DNA from 3 places in the Pseudomonas kurunegalensis genome. Region 1 is predicted to be linked to each of the others. Evidence: riboswitches for the same ligand, from Rfam matches in the RefSeq annotation. Region 1 holds a riboswitch; each other region holds the start of a gene.
What was found. A riboswitch is a leader RNA that binds a small molecule or an ion and turns the genes downstream of it on or off. The one in region 1 is predicted to bind cobalamin.
Positions count from the first base shown of each region.

Region 2: another riboswitch for cobalamin. It lies ahead of cobW (cobalamin biosynthesis protein CobW); the one in region 1 lies ahead of QQ992_RS10000 (TonB-dependent receptor).
Region 3: another riboswitch for cobalamin. It lies ahead of QQ992_RS12270 (CbtB domain-containing protein); the one in region 1 lies ahead of QQ992_RS10000 (TonB-dependent receptor).

Region 1 covers NZ_CP127871.1:2,217,187-2,224,692, reverse strand. The annotation lists gene calA (vanillin reductase) at 1-573, opposite strand, end outside; gene QQ992_RS10025 (AraC family transcriptional regulator) at 756-1,661, shown strand; gene thpR (RNA 2',3'-cyclic phosphodiesterase) at 1,726-2,271, opposite strand; gene lpxO (lipid A hydroxylase LpxO) at 2,430-3,329, shown strand; gene QQ992_RS10010 (carboxymuconolactone decarboxylase family protein) at 3,450-3,794, shown strand; gene QQ992_RS10005 (GNAT family N-acetyltransferase) at 3,873-4,442, shown strand; cobalamin riboswitch at 4,502-4,709, shown strand; gene QQ992_RS10000 (TonB-dependent receptor) at 4,819-6,945, shown strand; gene QQ992_RS09995 (acetyltransferase domain-containing protein) at 7,149-7,506, shown strand, end outside.
Region 2 covers NZ_CP127871.1:2,616,397-2,623,902, reverse strand. The annotation lists gene cobN (cobaltochelatase subunit CobN) at 1-2,871, opposite strand, end outside; gene cobW (cobalamin biosynthesis protein CobW) at 2,875-3,942, opposite strand; cobalamin riboswitch at 4,043-4,256, opposite strand; gene QQ992_RS11730 (glyoxalase superfamily protein) at 4,357-4,734, shown strand; gene QQ992_RS11725 (ATP-binding cassette domain-containing protein) at 5,011-6,588, shown strand; gene QQ992_RS11720 (branched-chain amino acid aminotransferase) at 6,725-7,506, shown strand, end outside.
Region 3 covers NZ_CP127871.1:2,749,314-2,756,819, forward strand. The annotation lists gene QQ992_RS12245 (response regulator transcription factor) at 1-174, opposite strand, end outside; gene QQ992_RS12250 (DUF1272 domain-containing protein) at 396-638, opposite strand; gene cobM (precorrin-4 C(11)-methyltransferase) at 705-1,457, opposite strand; gene QQ992_RS12260 (cobalamin biosynthesis protein) at 1,491-1,877, opposite strand; gene QQ992_RS12265 (CbtA family protein) at 1,877-2,563, opposite strand; gene QQ992_RS12270 (CbtB domain-containing protein) at 2,573-2,761, opposite strand; cobalamin riboswitch at 2,855-3,078, opposite strand; gene QQ992_RS12275 (LacI family DNA-binding transcriptional regulator) at 3,132-4,178, opposite strand; gene QQ992_RS12280 (TonB-dependent receptor) at 4,439-6,655, shown strand; gene QQ992_RS12285 (LLM class flavin-dependent oxidoreductase) at 6,815-7,506, shown strand, end outside.

The sequences.
Region 1 (7,506 bases):
GCCCATGTGGCCCAGGCCACCCATGCCAAGGATGCCGATTTTGTGGCCCGGGCCGACGCCGTGGTGCTTGAGCGGCGAATAGGTGGTGATGCCGGCGCACAGGATAGGGGCCGCGCTGGGCAAGTCCATGCCGGCCGGAATGCGCACCACGAAGTGCTCGCTGACCACGATGCTGCTGGAGTAACCGCCCATGGTGTTGCTACCGTCGACCCGGTCCGGGGTGGCGTAGGTCATGGTCGGGCCTTCCAGGCAATATTGCTCCAGGTCCTTGGCGCAGGCTTCACAGTGGCGGCACGAGTCGACCATGCAGCCGACGCCCACCAGGTCGCCGACCTTGTGCGCAGTCACCTGGCCGCCCACCGCCGTGACGCGGCCGATGATTTCGTGGCCGGGCATCAGCGGGTACACGGCAATGCCCCATTCGTTGCGCGCCTGGTGGATATCGGAATGGCACACGCCGCAGTAAAGGATTTCGATGGCGACATCGTCCGGGCGCGGGCTGCGGCGCTCGAAGGTGACAGGGGCCAGGGGGCTGGTGGGGGTTTGGGCGGCGTAACCGATGGCGGTATACATGCAGGGCCTCGCAGTAAAGTGAAACGATTCAGGCGGCGCATTTTGCCCGCCGTTTGCCGCCTGGCACACGGCTGATCCTCCGGCATGCATGCCTGATTCTCCGAAGATGCCCGCCAGCATCTGGCGCCACACCTTCAATCTGCGATGATTAGGCTGTCCGATTCTCTGCCCCCTGGTTCACCATGCAACTGACCCGCCACGTCGACGCCAACGCGCCGCTCTGCGCGCTGATCCGCAGCCTCGCCACGCGCCCTGGCTTCGTCCCCACGCACCTGCCCCAGGTGCAGGTGCTGAGCTGGGACCACTATGTGGCCAGCAGCCCTCAGATCTATGAGCCCAGCCTGATGATCCTGGCCCAGGGCAGCAAGCTGGCGCGCCTGGGGCCGCGTACCCTGGAATATGGCGCCGGGCATTACCTGGTGCAGGCGTTGTCGGTCCCGTTCATGTGTGAAACCTTCGCCACCCGTGAAGCGCCTTTACTGGGCGTGGCGGTAGACATCGACCGTGGCGTGCTGGGTGAACTGGTGCAGAGCATGGACCTGGCACCGGACGTTGCAGTGCAGGCACAAACCCCGCAATCGATGACCTCGGCAGCGCTGGATGCGCCGATGCGCGACAGTGTGGAGCGGCTGCTGCACTGCCTGCAGGACCCGCTGGATGCCAAAGTGCTGGGCCCGGCGCGCGTACGCGAAGTGCTGTACACCGCGCTGCGCGGCCCACAGGCCGGTGTGTTGCGGGCGCTGGTGGAGCAACAGGGGCACTTCGCCCGCATCGGCGCCGCCCTCGCCCACCTGCGCGCCCACTACAGCGAACCGCTGAGCGTGGAGGCACTGGCTGCGCGGGCAAACATGAGCGTTTCGACCTTCCACGAACACTTCAAGCGCTGCACCGACATGGCACCGATGCAGTACCTCAAGCGCCTGCGGTTGTTAAAGGCGCAGCAGATGCTGATTGGCGAAGGCCTGGGGGTGGCGCAGGCCGCGCACCGGGTGGGCTACCAGAGCACCTCGCAGTTCAGCCGCGAGTACAAGCGCCAGTTCGAGCGCAGCCCGGGGGATGAGTTGCCGTATCAGAGCTTGCCGGTGTAGCAGACCATCACCGCGGTTCGAGCCATGGCATTGATTGCGGGCTTGGGCTCAGCTTTGCCCAGCGTCAACTCGAAAGCGGCCACTGTGCCAATGGCCAGTAAGATCCCTTGCGCGACTCGTACAGCGTGAAGTGGCGTGCCGAGAGGTAGAACTCCGGCGCGCTGCTGGCTTCGGGCGGTTGCCCACGGTAATCCCTGGACAGCGTCAAGTGCGGGCGATATTCACGGCTGGCGGCCTCCACCCCCAACGGCAGCAACGCCTGCTGCAACCCGTACACCAGTTGCAACAGGGCCGGCGGTGTCTGCTGTGCCTCCAGCACCAAGGCTCCGGCCCGCTGCCACACCTGCAAACGGTCGAGCAACAGCCGTGGCGCCGCAGCCGGCAGCGCCAGTTGATCGACCGCCGCACAGATCGCAGGCACCTGCGCGGCATCCACATCGCCAAGAAACAGCAACGTGACATGGAAGTTGGCCGCCGGCACCGGTTTGCCGCTGCGCAGGTTCAAACCCCGGCGCCACTGGGCCAGGGCACGGCGCTGTACATCGCTGACCGGCAGGGCGAAAAACAGCCGTTTGAAGGGGCTACCGCTGGGTCGTGCATCCTGAACCATACAAACTCCCGAACATGAAACGTTTGCGCAAGACTGTAGGGCATTACACCAATGTCACCCCGTCGTTTCGTAACAATAAGTACAAACTGCCCCCATGATTGTTTATGCTGGCTGGCTTATGCCATGGCGCATGGCCATTTTTCGACAAGTAAACGTCCATGAAAATTGCACTCGTACTCATCTTCGTCCTCTCGATCGCCTATGTTCACCTGCGCGGTCGGGTTCGTCACAAGCTGACCCGCCAGTTGGGCGACCATTCCAGCTTCCTGGCCCCGGTCAACAGCTTCCTGTACCTGTTTTCCAAGCTCCCGGCCAAGCCTTACCTGCCAGTCGAGGCCTTCCCCGAACTCAAGCCGCTGCAGGACCACTGGCAGGAAATCCGTGAGGAAGGGCGCCAGTTGCTGCATGTGGGCGAAATCAAGAAGTCCGACAATTACGATGACGTCGGTTTCAACTCGTTCTTCAAGACCGGCTGGAAACGCTTTTACCTGAAGTGGTACGGCGAAAGTCACCCGTCGGCAATGGCCCTGTGCCCACGTACCACCGAGCTGCTGCAAGGCATCAGCACGGTCAAGGCCGCCATGTTCGCCACCCTGCCGCCGGGCGCCAAGCTGGTGCGCCACCGTGACCCGTATGCCGGCTCTTACCGCTATCACCTGGGCCTGGATACGCCAAACGACGACGGTTGCTACATCGACGTGGACGGCGAGAAGTACTCGTGGCGCGACGGTGAGGGGGTGATCTTCGACGAAACCTACATTCACTACGCGGCCAATACCACCGAACACAACCGCATCATCCTGTTCTGTGACGTCGAGCGCCCGCTCAAGTACCGCTGGGCAACGGCGTTCAACCGCTGGTTCAGCCGCAACGTCATGGCCGCCGCCGCCGCGCCCAACGGTGACGGCGACAAGACCGGTGGTATCAACCGGCTGTTCACCCGCATCTACAAGATCCGCGAGCGCGGCAAGGCGCTGAAAAAGCGCAACCGCATGCGTTACTACCTGGAAAAATGGGCCGTGGTCGCGGCGTTGGTGCTGGTGTTCATCTACATCTGACCGGGTCATGCAGGCCTTTGTACCAAAGGCCTGCAAGCACCCACCAAAGTACAAGCCTCACACTTGCCACACTTCGACTAGCCTGAAAGCTCCACTCGCAACCACCCCAAGGTGAAGACGATGAGCATGATGGACTGGGACGCCTACCGTAAGCAGTTGATGGCCGGCATCGGCGATCTCAAGCAACTCTCCCCCGACACCGTGGCCGGCTACATGACCGCCAGCGGCGCGGGGGCCAAGACCAACCACCTGGACGCCAAGACCCGCGAGCTGATCTCTCTGGCGGTGGCCGTGACCACCCGCTGCGACGGCTGCATCGCCGTGCATTCGCAGCAGGCGGTCAAGCATGGCGCCAGCCGCGAGGAAATTGCCGAGGCCCTCGGCGTGGCCGTGGCGATGAATGCCGGTGCCGCGCTGGTCTACTCGGCGCGGGCCATGGATGCTGTCGGCAAGGCCAACGGCTGAGCACAAACGGCGCCGCCGCCCTTGCGCGACGGCGCCGCGCGACCCAAACTGGGCGGCTTAGCCCGCGCAGGAACCCGCATGATCCACATTCGCCCCATGACGCCCGACGATTTCGATCGTTTCTGGCCCACCTTCCAGGCCATTGTCCAGGCCCGTGAAACCTATGCCTTCGACCCTGCCCTGAGCTTCGAACAAGCCCGCCAGTTGTGGCTGGAACTGCCCTTGCACACGCTGCTGGCCGAAGAAGATGGCGAGCTGCTGGGTTCGTATTACCTCAAGGCCAATGCTGCCGGGCCTGGCGCGCACGTCGGCAATTGCGGCTACATGGTCTGCGAACAGGCGCGTGGCCGTGGCGTGGCGCGCCTGATGTGCGAGCACTCGCAGAAGCTGGCACGCCAGGAGGGCTTTCTGGCCCTGCAGTTCAACTCGGTGGTGGCCAGCAATGAAGTGGCCGTGGCGCTGTGGCACAAACTGGGCTTCGAGACCGTTGGCCGCTTGCCCAAGGCCTATCGCCATGCCCGCCTGGGGCTGGTGGACTGCCTGGTGATGTACAAATGGCTGGCGGATGAGCCGGTGGTGGAGAAACCGCCACTGCTGATCGGGCGCAAAAATATCGAGGCACGGGTGTCGCGCCGGCGCGGGCGCTGATAGGCCAACCACGCCCCCCACCCACACCGCGCATTTGACGCCCCGGCGTTTCAATGGTCAGATGCGCGCCAGTTTCAGGTGCCCTGTACCGCCGCGTGCAGGGTGAAACGGGAAGCCGGTGCGTCGTATCGACCACGACAAGTCCGGCGCTGCCCCCGCAACGGTAAGCGAGCGAACCCTTCGACATACCACTGTGCTCAGGCATGGGAAGGTGAAGGTTTCATGCCCCTCGCAAGCCCGGAGACCGGCCTGAAGCTTCACTTGGCAACCCGCGGTGGGCGGGCGCAGGCCGGTATCCGTGCGCGCGCCTGCCTGCACGGTTCGCCTTTGCGTGTTTTCCACCGGGATCCATTCATTCCTGCAGCAGTGGAACGACATGTCCCGTATGTTCAAGCTTCACCCCCTGGCGGCCTGCCTGGCCGTCGCCCTGCCAGCCCTGGCCGATGACCAGGACCGACAGCCCCTGGCCCTGCCCTCCACGGCCATCACCGACACCCTCGACAGCCACGCTATCGACCTGGTCACACCGACCCAGGCCGGCTCGCGCCTTGGCCTCAACGCCCTGGAGACGCCGGCCAGCACCAGTAGCATCAGCGCCGAGCAGATCCAGCAGCGCAACAACCTCACCGTGCAGGACGCCGTGACCCGTTCGCCAGGCATCACCTTTGTCGGCTCCCCGGGCGACGGCGGCACGGGCCTTTCTGCTCGCGGCTTTGCCGGGCACAGCTCGGTGATGACCCTGTTCGACGGCGCACGCCTGTACACCGGCGCCGGCACCCAGACCTTCCCTGTCGACCCGTGGATGGTCGAGCGCATCGACGTGATTCGCGGCCCGGCTTCGGTGCTGCATGGCGAGGGCGCCACCGGTGCGGTGGTCAACGTGATCCCGAAAAAGCCGTTTGCCGGCGAAGTGCGTAATCACCTGCGCCTGGGCTACGGTTCGTGGGACCGCCAGCAGCTCGGCCTGGACAGCGGTGGCAGCCTCAGCGAACGCCTGAGCTACCGCCTGACCCTGAACCAGCAAGGGGGCAATGGCTGGGTCGACCGTACCCCTTCGCGCAGCCTGGCCCTGAGCGCCGCGCTGCGTTTCGATGCCAGTGACGACCTCAGTTTCACCCTCGCCCACGACCGTGGCGATGCGCAACCCGCCAACTACTACGGCACGCCACTGATCGATGGCCACTACCGCAGCAGCCTGCGCAAAAAAAACTACAACGTGCAGAACGACGTGCAGCACTACGTCGATGAATGGACCCGGCTGAACACCGACTGGACGCTGAACGACCACCTCAGCGCCAGCAACCAGCTGTACTACATCAAGAGCCGCCGGCACTGGCGCAACGCCGAAGACTACAGCTGGGACGCCGAGCGCCAGCAGTTGCAACGCGGCAGCTACCTGGAGATCAAGCACAACCAGGAGCAGTTCGGCGACCGCCAGACCTTTACCTTCGACCACACCCTGTTCGGCCTGGCCAGCAAGACCGTGGTTGGCGCCGAGTACAACAAGGTGCGTTTCAACGTCGACAGCAATGCCCCCTACAACGATGTGGGCGGCGACTACATCGACCCGTGGCAGCCGCAGCCTGGGTGGTTCCACAGCGCCTCGCCCCTGCGCCCGCAAACCTTGTCCACCACCCACACCTTCGCCTTGTTCGCCGAGAACCGCCTGCAGCTGAGCGATCGGTTGTCGTTGGTCACGGGCGTGCGCCGCGACCAGAACCACATCGACCGCGACAACCTGGTCGATGGCAGCCGCAGCGACCACAGCCTGCAAGGCGGCAACTGGCGCGTCGGCCTGGTGTATGCGTTTACCGACGACCTGTCGCTGTACGGCCAGTACTCCACCAGCGAGGATGGGGTGAACAACCTCATCAGCCTCAGCCCGGCCCAGATGCACTATGACCTGACCGAAGCGAAGCAGACCGAGGTGGGCCTGAAGCAACGCTTCTGGGACGGTCGCGGTGAATGGACGTTGGCGGCCTACCACATCGTCAAGAAGAAGCTGCTGGTGGACGACCCGATCACCCACGAGAAGCAGCAGGCCGGGCAGCAGACGTCCGATGGCCTGGAGGCGACCCTGGAACTGGCGCTGGCGCATCAGTGGCAGGTGTCGGCGAACGCGTCGCTGGTGCGCGCCAAGTATGATGACTTTGACGAAATGGTCGGCGGTGCAGCGCAGGACCGTGCGGGCAATCGGCCGGCGAATGTGCCACGGCGTACTGCCAACCTGTGGCTGAGCAAAGGCTTCGGGCAGCAGGTGGAGGCCGGCATTGGTGCGCGTTATGTGGATGAGCGCTTTGCCAATACTGCCAATACCCAGAGCGCGCCTGGGTACACCGTGGTCGATGCCAACGTCGCCTGGCAGGTGCTGCCGGATGTGCGGCTGGGGTTGCAGTTGAATAACCTGTTCGACCGGGAGTATGTGCAGTCGGCGTTCAGTGGACAGCAGTGGTTGATGGGGATGCCACGGTCGTATTTGGCGACGGTGGATTACAGTTTCTGATGTGAATTGCCTGTGCGGGCCTCTTCGCGGGTAAACCCGCTCCCACAGGTACAGCACAGCTCTCAGGGGCAGTGATATTCCTGTGGGAGCGGGTTTACCCGCGAAGAGGCCCGCACAGGTAACACAAAAACCTCTACCAACCCGTAATCATTTAGTTATAAGATAACGTTTCACATGACATTCATTCCTATCAGCGACCCTCCATGACAAGCGCCAGCGCCACCCCCACCCTGCTCACCCAGCGCCTGCAGAGCATCGACGCCCTGCGCGGCCTGGTGATTCTGTTCATGCTCCTGGATCACGTCCGCGAAACCTTCTTCCTGCACCGTCAGGTTAGCGACCCGATGGCCATCGACACCACCGAGCCGTCGCTCTTCATCAGCCGCACGTTGGCCCACCTCTGCGCGCCGGTGTTCGTCCTGCTGACCGGCCTGTCGGCCTGGCTGTACGGCGAAAAGCATCAGGGCCGTGGCGATGTGTCGGCGTTCCTGTTCAAACGCGGGCTGTTTCTGGTGGCGCTGGAGTTCACCCTGGTCAACTTCGCCTGGACCTTTCAGCTGC
Region 2 (7,506 bases), 400 kb from region 1:
GCGCAAGGTCACATCCACCCGAGGGCGGTCGAGCAGGCTCAACGGCAGGATTTCGAAGTCGTCGACACGCTGGCTGCCAGCGGCCCACACCGGTCGCACGCCCATCAATGCCATGGCTTGGGCGATGTCGTCGCCGCCCGTACGCATGGTCGCCGTCCCCCACACCGACAGGCCAAGCTGGCGCAGGTGGTCGCCGTGGTCCTGCAGGTGCCGCTCAAGGATCAGGTTGGCCGAGGCGAAGCCCAGGCGCCAGGCCGTGGTGGTGGGCAGGTTGCGCACGTCCACGGTGTAGAAGTTGCGGCCGGTGGGCAGCACGTCGAGGCGACCACGGCTAGGCGCACCGCTAGGGCCTGCGGGCACGAAGCGCCCGGCAAGCGCTGCCAGCAGGCCATTCATTTCGGCTGCGCCGCAAGCGTCCAGGCTAGGGGCTACCGCTTCGCGCAAGGCCTGCACCACGTCGTGCACAAGCTGCCATTCGTTCTGCTCGGGTAGCGGTACCGTGCCGGCCAAGGCCTGGCTGATCACTTGAAGTGCCAACAGCTCAAGGCGCTCGCGGGTATCTCCACAGGTGCGCCACGGATCGCTGCTCATGGCCTGCAATTGCGCTGGGCGTGCGCCCTGCCACGGCTGCCCAAGCTCGCAATCGAGCGGATCGAAGCCCGGCACCAGGGCTTTGGCCAGGGCACGCAACAGGCTGGCATTGCCGCCGCGCCCGTCGCCCCGCTCAACCCGCAACAGCGCCAGCAAGGTATCCAGCCGCAAGCGGCCTTCGGGCGACTGGCCGAACACGTGCAGACCGTCGCGAATCTGCGATTCCTTCAGGTCGCACAGGTAGGTGTCCAGGCGCGGCAGCCATATGGCGGCATCGTCCAGCTGCCCTTCCAGCTGCAGCTCGCGGTCGATGTGGTTGGCCTTGACCAACTCCAGGATGTCGCGCTGCAACTCGCGGGCACGCCGTGGGTCGAGCATCTGCGCTTCATAGAACTCGTCGGCCAGCTGCTCCAGGTGGCGCAACGGGCCATAGGTTTCGGCGCGGGTCAGCGGCGGCATCAGGTGGTCGATGATCACCGCCTGGGTACGGCGCTTGGCCTGGGCGCCCTCGCCGGGGTCGTTGACGATGAACGGGTAAATATTCGGCAACGGGCCGAGCAAGGCGTCCGGCCAGCACTGCGCCGACAAGCCGACGCCCTTGCCGGGTAGCCATTCGAGGTTGCCGTGCTTGCCGACGTGGATCACTGCATCGGCGGCAAAGGCATGGCGTAGCCAGAAGTGAAACGCCAGGTAGCCATGCGGCGGCACCAGGTCGGGGTCGTGGTAGACCGCGCTCGGGTCTACCTGGTAGCCCCGGGCTGGCTGAATGCCGACGAAGGTCAGGCCATAGCGCAAGCCAGCCACCATCAGCCGGCCGCTGCGGTACATCGGGTCCTGCTCGGGCGGTCCCCAACGCTCAAGTACGGCCTGGCGGTTGGCCTCGGGCAAGCGCTCGAAGGCAATCTGGTAATCGGCCAGGCTCAGGCTCTGGGCGCAGGGGCGCAGGTCGAGGTGGTCGAGGTCATTGGTCACGCCGCCAAGCAGCTGGTGGATCAATTGCGTGCCGCTGCCCGGCAATTCGGCCAACGGATAGCCTTCGGCCTGCAGTGCCTTGAGAATGTTCAAGGCGGCGGCAGGTGTGTCCAGGCCGACGCCATTGCCAATGCGGCCATCGCGGGTTGGGTAGTTGGCCAGCACCAGGGCCACGCGCTTCTGCGCATTGGGCAGGCGCGCCAGCTCAACCCAGCGGCGGGCCAGCTCGGCCACGAAGTCCATGCGTTCGGGGTGGGCGCGGTAGCACACCACATCGGACTGGCTGCGCTCGCTGCGCCAGGCCATGTCCTTGAAACTGACCGGCCGGGTGATGATGCGCCCGTCCAGCTCAGGCAAGGCAATGTGCATGGCCAAGTCGCGCGCACCCAACCCCTGCTCGCTGGCTTCCCAGCCGGGCTGGTTGTCCTGTGCGCAAATGGCCTGCAATACCGGGATGTCGCGGCGGAACGGGCGCAGGTTGGGGCGCTCGGGGCTGGACAGGGCAAAGCCTGTGGTATTGACCAGCACTTCGGCGCCGACCTCGTCCAGCCAGGCTTCGACCTGCTCCAGGCAGGCGCTTTCCTTGAGGCTGGCCACCGCGATCGGCAACGGGTTCAGCCCGGCAGCCTGCAGGCGCTGGCAGAACACGTCGATAAACGCGGTGTTGGCCGCCTGCAAGTGCGAGCGATAAAACAGCAGCGGCGCTACCGGGTGCTCGGGGTGCCAATGCGGGTACCAGTCTTCCAGCGTGGTGCTGCCCTTGGCCGGGTGATACACCGCCGTGCGCGGCAAGGGCTGCGGCTCCTCCCAGGCATAGTCACGGCCCAGCCACTGGCTGGCCAGGCAGTTGAACAGGTTGATGGCGTTGGCCTTGCCGCCCTGGCGCAAGTAATGCCAGAGGCGTTCGGCCTGCTCGCCACCGACAGTGCCCAGGGAGGTCAGCTCCGGGTCCGGGCGGTCATCGCCCGGCACCAGAATCAGCTGCACGCCACGGGCGGCCAGCTCGACCAGTTGCTCGACGCCATAGCGCCAGTAACCGACGCCGCCGTGCAGCGACACCAGGATGACTTTGGCATGGCGCAGCACCTGGTCGACATACAGGTCGACCGACGCGTGGTTTTGCACCTGCATCGGGTTGGCCAGACGCAGGCTGGGGAAGTCGTCTGGCAATTGCTCGGCGGTATCGGCGAGCATTGCCAGGTGTGAATCGCCGCTGCAGAGAATCACCAGCTCGGCGGGTGTCTGGCCGAGGTCGGCAATGCTGTCATCCGGCACGAAGCCGCCGGGCTGGGTCCGCAGCAGGTGCATGGGTCAGGCGCCCAGGGCCTGGCGCAGGCGCGCTTCCAGTTGGGCTGCATCGAGGTCCTGGCCGATCAGCACCAGGCGGGTGATGCGTGGCTCGTCGGCACGCCAGGCGCGGTCGAAGTGCTTGTCGAAACGGGTCCCCACGCCTTGCACCAGCAGGCGCATCGGTTTGCCCGGGATAGCGGCGAAGCCTTTGGCGCGCAGGATGCCGAACTCGACCACCAGCTGGGTCAGGGCGTCGAGCAGCAGGCTTTCGTCGGCTTCCGGCAGGTCGATGGAGATGGAATCGAAGGCATCGTGGTCATGATCATCATGGTCGTCACCGTCGTGGTGCGAGTCATGGTGGGTACGGCGGCCATCGATGTGCACTTCGGACTCGGCGCCCACGCCCAGCAGCACGTCCAGCGGCAGCTTGCCGCTGCTGGCTTCGATCACCTTGACGGCTGGCGGCAGCTCTTCGGCCACTTCGGCACGGACCTTGGCCAGGCCTTCGGCATCGATCAGGTCAGCCTTGTTCAGTACCACCAGGTCGGCGCTGGCCAACTGGTCGGCGAACAGTTCGTGCAGGGGCGATTCGTGGTCCAGGTTAGGGTCGAGCTTGCGCTGGGCATCGACCTGGTCCGGGTAGGCAGCGAACGTACCGGCCGCCACGGCCGGGCTGTCGACTACGGTGATGACCGCATCGACGGTGCAGGCATTGCGGATTTCTGGCCACTGGAAGGCTTGCACCAGCGGTTTGGGCAGGGCCAGGCCGCTGGTTTCGATCAGGATGTGGTCCAGGTCGCCACGGCGTGCCACCAGCTCGCGCATCACCGGGAAGAACTCTTCCTGCACGGTGCAGCACAGGCAGCCGTTGGCCAGCTCGTAGACGCGGCCACTGGCTTCTTCTTCGGTGCAGCCGATGCTGCACTGCTTGAGGATTTCGCCGTCGATGCCCAGTTCGCCGAATTCGTTGACGATGACCGCAATGCGACGGCCCTGGGCGTTGTCGAGCATGTGGCGCAGCAAGGTGGTCTTGCCCGAGCCGAGGAAGCCGGTGACGATGGTAACGGGGAGCTTGGCCAGTGTTTTCATGTCGCAGTGCCCTTGGCAGTGTGGCGCGGGCATGCAGGACGACAGCCACGGGCCAGGCCGGCCGGGCTTGTTCGCCACCGGATCACCCCGCCCGGTTTAAAGTCGAAAACGTGACGAGGCAGGTCTCCTGGCTCGCACCGTTCCATAGGCCTGGCAAACAGCAGGCTGTGGCGGGATGACGCCTTCCCGCGCGCGGGCGCAGTGGCTGTGTCGATCCGTTATCGGTGCTTACAGTTGCGGGGGCAGCCGCGGCTTGTACCGCGTTCCCGTCTTAGCTTCGGCCTGGCCGAAGAACCTCGAAGTGGCAAGGCTACGCAGTGGCTGGCGGGTGGTCAACCGTTGCGCAGCGCTGGCTGACCACAAGGCACCCAACTGCGTTACAGTGGCGCCTTCACCCACGGTCAAGGACGCCCCATGCACCTCGCCCCCGCCATACCGGTACTGCGCATCTTCTCGGTCGACAAGGCCAAGGAGTTCTACCTTGATTTCCTCGGTTTCAGCGTGGACTGGGAGCACCGCTTCAGCCCGGACCTGCCCCTGTATGTGCAAATTCACCGCGACGGGCTGATTTTGCACCTTTCCGAGCACCACGGTGACGCCTGTCCCGGCTCCACCGTGTTCGCCCGCATCGACGACCTGCGCGCGCTGGAGCGTGAACTGCAGGCTAAACAGTACGGCTACGCTCGCCCCGAAGCCGAACGCCTGGACTGGGGCCTGCAGATGCAGGTGTATGACCCGTTTGGCAACCGCCTGCGCTTTTGCCAGCAGATCGATGACGAGGCCAACCCTTGAAGGGATTGACTGAAGTCCTGCTGCGCCTGTGAGATCGAGCGCCGCCCGCGCGGCGCTCGATCTCACAGGCGCCAAAAATGCCGTGGAGAACGCCTTCGACCCTCATAAAATTACAACGCGCAGTGGTTTACCCGCCCCCGCCATTCCATTAGGATCCCCATTCACCCCATCACGAGGTGTTCGTCCAATGCGCCACTAATGCCGCCGTCCCCTTCGACGGCCAGTCTTCAGCCTCCGGTTCGCTCCGGAGATGTCGCGGCATTTGTGGAGTTGTGCATGACGAACACGTCAATCCTGACGCTGGACAGCGTCTCTCTGACCTTGCCGGATGGCAGGCAGCTGTTTACCGACCTTAACGAAACCTTTGACCACCGCCGCACTGGCCTGGTCGGGCGCAATGGTGTGGGCAAGAGTTTGCTCGGGCAAATTCTGGCCGGCCAGCGCGAACCGAGCAGCGGCCATTGTCGACGCCTTGGCCGTATTCACCTGCTGAACCAGCAGGTGATCGAGCAGAGCGCCACGGTTGCCGACCTGGCCCAGGCCGGCACGCTGATCGCAGCGCTGGCGCGTATCGAGCAAGGCAGCATCACCCCCCAGGATTTCGACACCGTAGGCGAGCGCTGGGATATCCGCGAGCAATTGCAGGCGCACCTGCAGCGCCACGGTCTGGGCCAACTCGACTGGCGTCAGCCCGCCAACAGCCTGAGCGGTGGCCAGGCCATGCGCGTCGCGCTGATTGGCGCGTGGCTGAGCAATGCCGACTACCTGATTCTCGACGAACCCAGCAATCACCTGGACAGCGAAGCCCGCGCTCAGCTGCTGGGCATGATCGAAGCCTGGGACCGGGGCCTGCTGGTGATCAGCCACGACCGCAGCCTGCTGGGGCACATGGTGCGTATCGTCGAGCTGTCCAGCCTGGGGTTGCAGGCCTATGGCGGCAATTACAGCTTCTATACAGAACAAAAGGCCAGCCAGACAACCCAGGCCCAGCAGCAACTCGCCCGGTTGAAGCAGGCACAGCAACGCCAGGCCCGTGAACTGCAACGCCAGCGCGAAGACCTGGAGCGCCATCAGGCCCGGGCCGGGCGCCAGGCCAGGCACGCCAATCAGGCCAAAATCCTGGTCGATCGCCAGCAGGAGCGCAGCCAGGTCACGGCGGGCAAGCAGCGCCGCGACCACGGCGAAGCCCGGCAGGCCTTGCATGACCAAGTGCGCGATGCCGCCCGCAAGGTCGAGCAGGACACCGCCATTACCTTGCATGCCCCCACACCTCAGCGCCATGCAGGCCGCGAAGTGCTGGCCCTCCAGGCGCTTCGCCTGCCCCGTGGCACCCGCAAACCGCTCGACCTGCGCGTGTGCCTGGGCCAGCGGGTGGGTTTGGTCGGGGCCAATGGCAGCGGCAAGTCCACCCTGCTCAGGCTGCTGAACGGGGAATTACCGGCATCGCCTGACAACGTGCGCCTCACGGGCGAGACGGCCCTGCTCGACCAGCATTGCAGCACGCTATGCGGCCACAGCAGTGTGCTCGACCACCTGGGCAAGGCCAACCCGGCAATGGCCCAGGGCGAATTACGCAGCCGCCTGGCGCAGCTCGGGCTGGATGCAGCCCGTATCGAACTGCCCAGCAGCCTGCTCAGCGGCGGAGAACGGATGAAGGCGGCACTGGCCGCCGTGCTGTACCGCGAACGCCCGCTCGACCTGTTACTGCTGGACGAGCCCGGCAACCACCTGGACCTGCCGTCACTGGCGGCACTGGAGCGTATGCTGGGGCAGTTTGGCGGGGCGCTCATGGTGGCATCCCATGATGCAGTACTGCTGCAAAACCTGGCACTGGATGAGTACCTGCAGTTGTAGATACCGAAAAAAATGCATCGCAGGCTATCAATTCGTGACTGGCCGTTCCCGATCCGCCACGGATGTATTATGGTGGCGTGGTGCGCATATAACAGCAGCCCGAGCGATCGGGCACTTGCAAGACAATGAGGGTGTCATGAGCAACGAAAGCATTAATTGGGACAAGCTGGGTTTCGACTACATCAAGACCGACAAACGCTACCTGTCCGTATGGCGCAATGGCGAGTGGGACAAAGGCACCCTGACCGAAGACAACGTACTGCACATCAGTGAGGGCTCCACTGCCCTGCACTACGGCCAGCAGTGCTTCGAAGGCCTGAAGGCCTACCGTTGCAAGGACGGCTCGATCAACCTGTTCCGCCCGGACCAGAACGCCGCCCGCATGCAGCGTAGCTGCGCCCGCCTGCTGATGCCGCAGGTGCCGACCGATGTGTTCATCGAAGCGTGCAAGCAAGTGGTCAAGGCCAACGAAAAGTTCGTGCCACCGCACGGCAAAGGCGCCCTCTACCTGCGCCCGTTCGTGATCGGCACCGGTGACAACATTGGCGTGCGCACCGCCCCCGAGTTCATCTTCTCGGTATTCGCCATCCCGGTTGGCTCGTACTTCAAGGGCGGCATGAAACCGCACAACTTCCAGATCTCCAGCTTCGACCGTGCCGCCCCACAAGGCACCGGTGCGGCCAAGGTCGGTGGCAACTACGCCGCCAGCCTGCAGCCAGGTGCTGAAGCCAAGAAGGCCAACTTCGCCGACGCCATCTACCTCGACCCACTGACCCACACCAAGATCGAAGAAGTCGGTTCGGCCAACTTCTTCGGCATCACCGCCAACAACGAGTTCGTGACCCCGAAATCGGCCTCGGTGCTGCCAGGCATCACCCGCCTGTCGCTGATGGAACTGGCACAATCGCGCCTGGGCCT
Region 3 (7,506 bases), 530 kb from region 1:
CCCAGGCAGGCCGATGTCGAGAATGACGACGTCCGGGCGCAGTTCGCGGGCCACCTGCGCCACTTCACTGCCATTGCCGACCTCGCCGACGACATGGAAGCGCTCGCGTTCAAGCAATATGCGCAAGGACACCCGGACGATAGGGTGGTCGTCGACGATCAGCACGGTTGTCATGGGGAAAACTCCTGTCAGGATGTGGTCCGCTTCCTGGATCACTCAGGAATACGTCTGCAAGTGGGTTAATCGGAAGCGCTGCAAGATACGACCAATCCCGAAGTTTGGTAATGCCGAGTATAGAGGTGTTGAAATTCCCCGCACTTGTTGTTGAAAAGTCCTACAAAAAGCAGGAAAGACATCACCCTATCAAAGCGATGATGCCGGTTTCTTTCGGTCGGTCAGGCGCAGGCCGCGTGCGGTTTTGTTATGCGCTGGGCCGAGGCAGGGTTGTTGGCCAATGCCTGGCCGACCCGCGTCGGGCGGGCCACCAGCTGGCCCGAGCAGTTCGGGCAACGGCCCTGGAAGCGGGTTTCGGCGCAGGTGCGGCAGAAGGTGCATTCGAAGGAGCAGATCAGCGCATCGGGGCTGTCGCCGGGCAGGTCGGTATCGCAGCACTCGCAGTTGGGGCGTAATTCCAGCATGGGCGTAACTCCTGTTCGCAGGCGGGAACCCGGAGTCTGCTACGCCCGTGGCAAGGCTGGCAATGCTCAGTCGGCTGGGCGATACAGGTGGGCATGGCCGGCACGGTACAAGGCCGACTCGGCGAACAGCGTATCCCCCAGCACATGACCTACCAGGATCAGTGCCGTGCGCCGGAAACGCTTGGCCGCGACGCGTTCGACGATATCACCGAGGTTGCCACGTACCCAGTCCTGGTCAGGCCAGGTGGCCCGGTGCACCACCGCTACCGGGCAGTGCGCGCCGTAGTGTGGCAGCAGCTCTTCGACAATGCGCGAGAGGTGCTTGACCCCCAGGTGAATCGCCAAGGTGCTGCCATGGCGCGCCAGGTCACCCAGTTGCTCGCCGGGCGGCATGGGGGAGCTGTCGCCGTAACGGGTGAGGATCACCGTTTGCGCCACCTGCGGCAGGGTCAGTTCGCAGCCGAGCAGGGCGGCGCTGGCTGCCGTGGCGGTGACCCCGGGGATGATCTGGTAATCGATGCCCAGCGCTTGCAGGTGGCGGATCTGCTCGCCGATGGCGCCGTACAGGCCAGGGTCGCCGCTGTGTACACGGGCTACATCCTTACCTTGTTCGTGGGCGGTGCGCATGGCGCTGACAATCTGTTCCAGGTGCAGTTCGGCGCTGTTGATCACGGTCTCGGCCTGATGGCCTTCGAGCACGGCGGCGGGTACCAGTGAGCCGGCGTAGATAATCACCGGGCACTGGCGAATCAGCCGTTGGCCCTTGACCGTGATCAGTTCCGGGTCGCCGGGACCGGCGCCAATGAAATAGACCGTCATGGAAAGTCCTTGCAGGAAAGAGGGGGGAAGCGCTCAGCCGGCCAGGGCGAGGGTCGCCGGGCCAAGCACCTGGCGGGGCAGCAGCAACCTGGCCGTGCCAAGGTGCTGGCTGGCCAGCGCCAGTGCTGCGCTCTCGGCCACGCCCCAGCAGCCGCTGTGGGCATGGGCGGCGGCGGAGCGGTGGCTGAGCAGGGGTTCGTAAGGTTGCAGTTGCACGCTATGGTACAGCACCAAGGGCAAACCGAGGCGATCGGCCATCTGTAGCAAGCCAGGTTCGTCGGCCTTCAGGCTGATGCTGGCGATACCGCGCAGGTCGGCCAATGCCAGGCCCTGGTTGTCCAGGGCCTGGTCCAGCAAGCGTTGCAGGGTATCCGCCGGGCAACCCCGGCGGCAGCCAAAGCCGGCGTAGAAGGGCGGCATCAGGCCCGGCTGGAACGGCGGAACAGCCAGGCGCTGAGCAGGCCCAAGGCCAGCCAGAAGGCGGCGTTGGTCAGCCAGGAGGCCACTTTGAACTGGGTTTCCAGTGCTTCTGGGGCCAGGCTTTCATGCACTTCGGGTTGTGGTGCGCCAATCACATGGGGGATTACCAGCAGCACGGCGCCCAGCGCTTTCAGCAGCCAGTGGCGAGCGAACACCAGCAAGGCCAGGCCCAGTGCGGTGGCACTGGCTGTGCCGATCCACCAGGCTTGGCGTTGCCCTAGGTCGGCGGCTGCCGTACCGGGCAGTTCGGGTGGCAGGCCCAAGGTCGGAGCAAGGCAGAACACGGCGAAGCCGGCCAGCCCCCACCATGCACCCGTGCCGGCGCGTGTCGGTTCACGCAGGCTGTACAGGGCGGCAAGGATCAGGGCGAAGCCGACCGCGACCACCAGGTTGCCGCCCGTGGTGGACAGCACCCGCTGCCAGCCGTCTTCCGGCGACCAGGCTTCGGCGCTGTGCTCATGGGCGGGCACATCGCTGCCATGCTCGTGGTGGGCGGCAGGGGCCGAGGACTCGTAGGTTTCCGCCTCAAGAATTAGCGGGGCGACCCAGAAGCTTTGCAGCAAGGTCAGCAACAGGGCCGCAAGCAGCCCGCTGAAGCCCGCAGTACGGGCAATGCGCGTGATCATCAGGCGTACTCAGTGGCAGGGGAAGGCGGCGCTGTGGCGGGTGTCGTGGGCGGCGTTGTGCACGGCCTCGATGTGCGAGAAGCCGGCAAAGTACACCAGGCACAGGCCCAGCAGGCTGGCGCCGACGGCGATGACGATGCGCTGGCTGAGGGTGACAGGAGTGGCAAGGCTGTGTTGCTTGGCGCTGGTGACGGGCATGACGCGTTCCTCTGCTTTTTGTGGGCAATGGGCAGGCGCGGCAGCCCCGAGCGTAGTCGCCCAGGGGAATGCAACAGCGCCCGCCCACCGCGGGGTGTTCATGAACGCCAGGCCGGTCTCCGGGCTTGCGAGGAGGAGCAGGGCTCCTGGAAAGCGTCACCTTCCCATGCCGCATTACAAGGGCACAGTGGTACAGACGCTTCGCTCGCTTACCGTTGCGGGGGCAGCACCGGGATTGTCCGGCCCTGTTGGAGGGCCTGCGACGCACCGGTTTCCCGTTTCACCCCCAAGGGGGCACCTGAACGTGAGGCATAAGGAGAGCATGGGGCGGGCTTGGCGTCAATGCCACCCTCAGTGGCCGTACCCTGAATCACGCGCTCTCGCGGGCAATCAACTCGCACGCCAACAGGTTCAGCCGCTGGACCTCACCGTCACACGCCAGCACACCCAGGTGCTGCAGCACCCGCAGCGCCGCGACTTCGCCAATCTCCCGGGAGGGCGGGCGCAGGGTGGTGAGGCTGGGCAGCAGCATGTTGGCAAAGGGGTAGTCGCCAAAGCCGACAATGGCCATGTCTTCAGGCAGGCGCAAGCCGGCGCGCTGGCCGGCTAACAGGGCGCCGGCCGCCAGGTTGTCATTGGCGAAGATGATCGCCTCAGGCCGTGGATTGCGGCGGATCAATGCTTCCATCGCCTGCTTGCCCGCCTCGAACGGCGCGCAGTCTGCCGAGGGCACGAACACCCACGGCTCCAGCCCGGCTTCACCCAGTGCCTCGATATAGCCGTCGCGCCGCTCCAGCGCACTCAGGTCGCCGGCTGCACTGTTTTGCACGAACGCGATGCGCCGATGGCCCTTGTCCAGGAGATATCGGCAGGCTTGTACACCCACTTGGTGATGTAGGAAGCCCACCTGCAAGGGCGCCCGCTCCGGGCGGTAGTCCCAGATTTCCACCACAGGCACATCTGCGTCGGCCAGCATCTTTTCCGTGGCCGGGCTGTGGAAATGGCTGGTCACCACCAACGCCGCCGGCGACCAGCCAAGAAACGCCCGCACCGCGCTTTCTTCCTGCGCTTCGCTGAAATAGCTGGACGCCAACAGCAACTGGTAACCATGCCGGCTGAGGGTATCGCTGAAGGCCTGGATGGTCTGGGCAAAGATCGGCCCGGAAATGTTCGGGATCACCATGCCCACGATGCGCCCGCGCGCCGAGGCCAACCCCCCGGCGACCAGATTGGGGACATAGCCCAGCGCCTGTACAGCGGCCTCGATACGTTCACGCAACGGCGGTGAAACCTGGTCTGGCTGGTTGAAGTAGCGCGACACGCTGATGGCTGAAACCTCAGCAGCCCGCGCCACCTCGGCGAGGGTGACACGGCCTGCGCCGCGTCGCTTGCGGGGGGGATCCTTGGCCTGGCTCACCGGGCTGCCTCCTGTGGAAATGGCGCGATGGTAGCGCTAACGGATGAGCGATTGGCAAATAGCTTTATTGCATATAAATCTGACTTTTAAGTATTTGACGTGCTAAACGATGGCCGCAGATACTTGCTCATGTTAGCGCTAACAAGCGCTGCTGTTGGCAAGCGCCTGCCACTCGCACGAGCGAGACCAGACAACCACAGCAACTTCGTGTCGGCCCCGTCAATGAGGGCCTGGTCTGGTTTCCCGAGGCAGTGAGCACCATGCAGAAAAACCGTACACCTTTTCCCGCTACGCAACGCCGGCCGCTGGCCGCAGCCATCCTGCTGGCCGCTTTCGGGCAGGGGGCCCAAGCAGCCGAGCCTGCTGAAACGGGGGCTGCGCAGGCCACTGCACTGGGTGCGGTTACCGTGACAGCCACACGCCGCGAAGCCACATTGCAGGAAGTGCCGGTGGCAGTGTCGGTGATCGATGGCGAGCAGCTGGAGCGAGACAACCGCAACAACGTGGCCAGCATCGTCCAGCAGGTGCCTACGCTCAATTACCGCGCCGGGGCCTCGAACAAGGATACCTCGCTGTTCATCCGTGGCGTGGGCACCATTTCCACCTCGCCGGGCGTCGAGCCCACCGTGGCCACGGTGGTCGATGGCGTGGTATTCGGCCGCCCGGGCCAGTCGACCCTCGACCTGCTCGACCTGGAACGTATCGAGGTGCTGCGCGGGCCGCAGGGCACACTGTTCGGCAAAAACGCCTCGGCCGGCGTGCTGAACGTGGTCAGCAAGGCCATCCCTGAACAGACCCAGGGTTATGTGGACTATTCGCACTTTGGTGGTGGCGATGAGAACCGCCTGCGTTTCGGTATTGGCGGGCGCCTGAGCGAGCAGTTCAAGGGGTCGTTAAGCACCCTGTGGGGCGACTATGACGGCAATGTCGAAAACGTTGCCAATGGCCACGACGTCAATGGCTACGCGCGCAAAGGCGCCCGCGGCAAGCTGGAGTTCGAGCCCAACGAAGACCTGCGCCTGACCCTGATCGCCGACTACATGAAAGGCGAAGACACCCTGCCCAGCGGTGTGATCACCAGCGCCAGCGCCGCCTTCGCCAACCAGTTGCGTCCGGTGACGCCAAGCGCCCACAACCGCGACATCAACAGCGATTTCAAGACCCACGTCGAGGACGAGAACCAGGGGCTGTCGGCGCAACTGGACTGGCAGCTGGGCGACTACACCCTGACGTCGATCAGCGCCTGGCGCGGCTGGGACAACACCCAGTACCAGGACGGCGACCGCCGCGCCTTGCTGCCACTGACCGCGTCCCACGACAAAGGCACGGTGGACTATGACCAGTACAGCCAGGAGTTTCGCCTGACCTCGCCCAAAGGGCAGTTCAACGAATATGTGCTGGGTGCTTTCTACATGCATGGTACGTCCAAAGAGACCTACCAACGCCTGTCGGTCAACGGCGGTGTGGCCAATAGTGGCCGTGCCGACTATTCCACCACCAACGACAGTGTCGCGCTGTTCGGCGAGAACACGTTCAATTTCACTGACGACTTGCGTGCCATTTTTGGCCTGCGCTGGACCCACGACGACCTCGAGTACGACCACCGCCGCGGCTCCACCTCGGCCACTGCTGTAACCGGCATTCAGCCCTCTACCGCCAGCTCGGGGTCGGTGGACGAGGACGGCTGGAGCGGGCGGACCGGCCTGCAATACGACTTCAACGACAACCTGACCGGTTACGTCACCTATTCGCGCGGCTACAAAGGCCCGGCCTACAACGTGTTCTTCAACATGCAGCCGCGCGACACCGAGGCGCTCAAACCCGAGACCTCCGATGCCTATGAAATCGGTTTGAAAAGCACGGCGCTGGACAATCGCCTGACCGCCAACCTGGCCATATTCCACACCGACTACGACAACTATCAGGCCAACTTCTACGACACCGTGGCCAACCAGGTGGTGACCCGCCTGGTCAACGCGGGCAAGGTCAAGACCCAGGGGGTGGAGCTGGATGCCAGCTTCCAGGCCACCTCGCGCCTGAAACTGTCGACCGCCGTGGCGTACACCAAGGCCCGCGTCGATCACTTCAACTGCCCGGCGGGTGCGGCGGCCAGTTGCAACATCGATGGCGGCCGCTTGCCGTTCACGCCGGACTGGAAGACCTACCTGCGTGCCGATTACGTGATCCCGCTGGACAACGGCCTGGATGTGGAACTGAGCAGCGATTACAGCTGGCAGGACGCGGTGCAGTTCAGCCTCGACCAGAACCCGGACACCGTGCAGGGCGCCTACGGCATCTGGAACGCCAGCATCGCCCTGGCCGACTACAACGACGGCTGGCGCGTGGCGCTGCTGGGCAAGAACCTGGGCGACAAGTCATATGCGCAGATGCTGGCCAGTGGCGGTGACTACATCTACCGCTCGGTACCGCGGGATGACGGGCGCTACTTCGGCGTGCAGCTGCGCAAGGACTTCTAAGCCTCGCATGATCCCTGTAGGAGCGGCCTTGTGTCGCGAAGGGCCGCACAGCGGCCCCAGATTTCAGCGTTTGCACCTAAATTGCCGGGGCCGCTTTGCGGCCCGATCGCGACACAAGGCCGCTCCTACAAAAAGCGACCTGGTTTTCAGGAGAACTCAATGCCCCGCCAAATGAACCTGGGTGCCTTCCTCATGGCCACCGGTCACCATGTGGCCGCCTGGCGCCACCCGGACGTACCCGCCGACCCGCTGGACTTCGCCACCTACAAACGCACCGCGCAAATCGCCGAAGCCGCGTGCTTCGATGCCTTGTTCGTCGCCGACAGCGTGGCTGCGCCCAGTGACGCACTCGCCAGCCACAGCGCCCGTTCGGTGTACTTCGAGCCACTGACGCTGCTGTCGGCACTCAGTGCTGTTACCGATCGCATCGGCCTGATCGCCACTGCCACCACCAGCTACAACGAGCCGTATCACGTGGCACGCAAGTTCGCCTCCCTGGACCACCTGTCCGCAGGCCGTGCCGGCTGGAACATGGTCACCTCCGACGCTGCCGCCGAAGCCGGCAACTTCGGCCGCCAGGCGCATATCCCGCATGCCGAACGCTATGCCCGTGCCCGGGAAATCCAGCAAGTGGTGCAAGGCCTGTGGGACAGTTGGGCCGATGACGCGTTCGTGCGTGACAAGGCCAGTGGCCTGTTCCACGACCCGCAAGCCGTGCGGGCCATCGACCATGTCGGCGAACACTTTCGTGTCAAAGGCCCGCTCAATGTCGCCCGCTCGCCACAGGGGCGGCCGGTGCTGGTGCAGGCCGGTTCGTCCGAAACCGGCCGCGAGCTGGCGGCCCAAAGCGC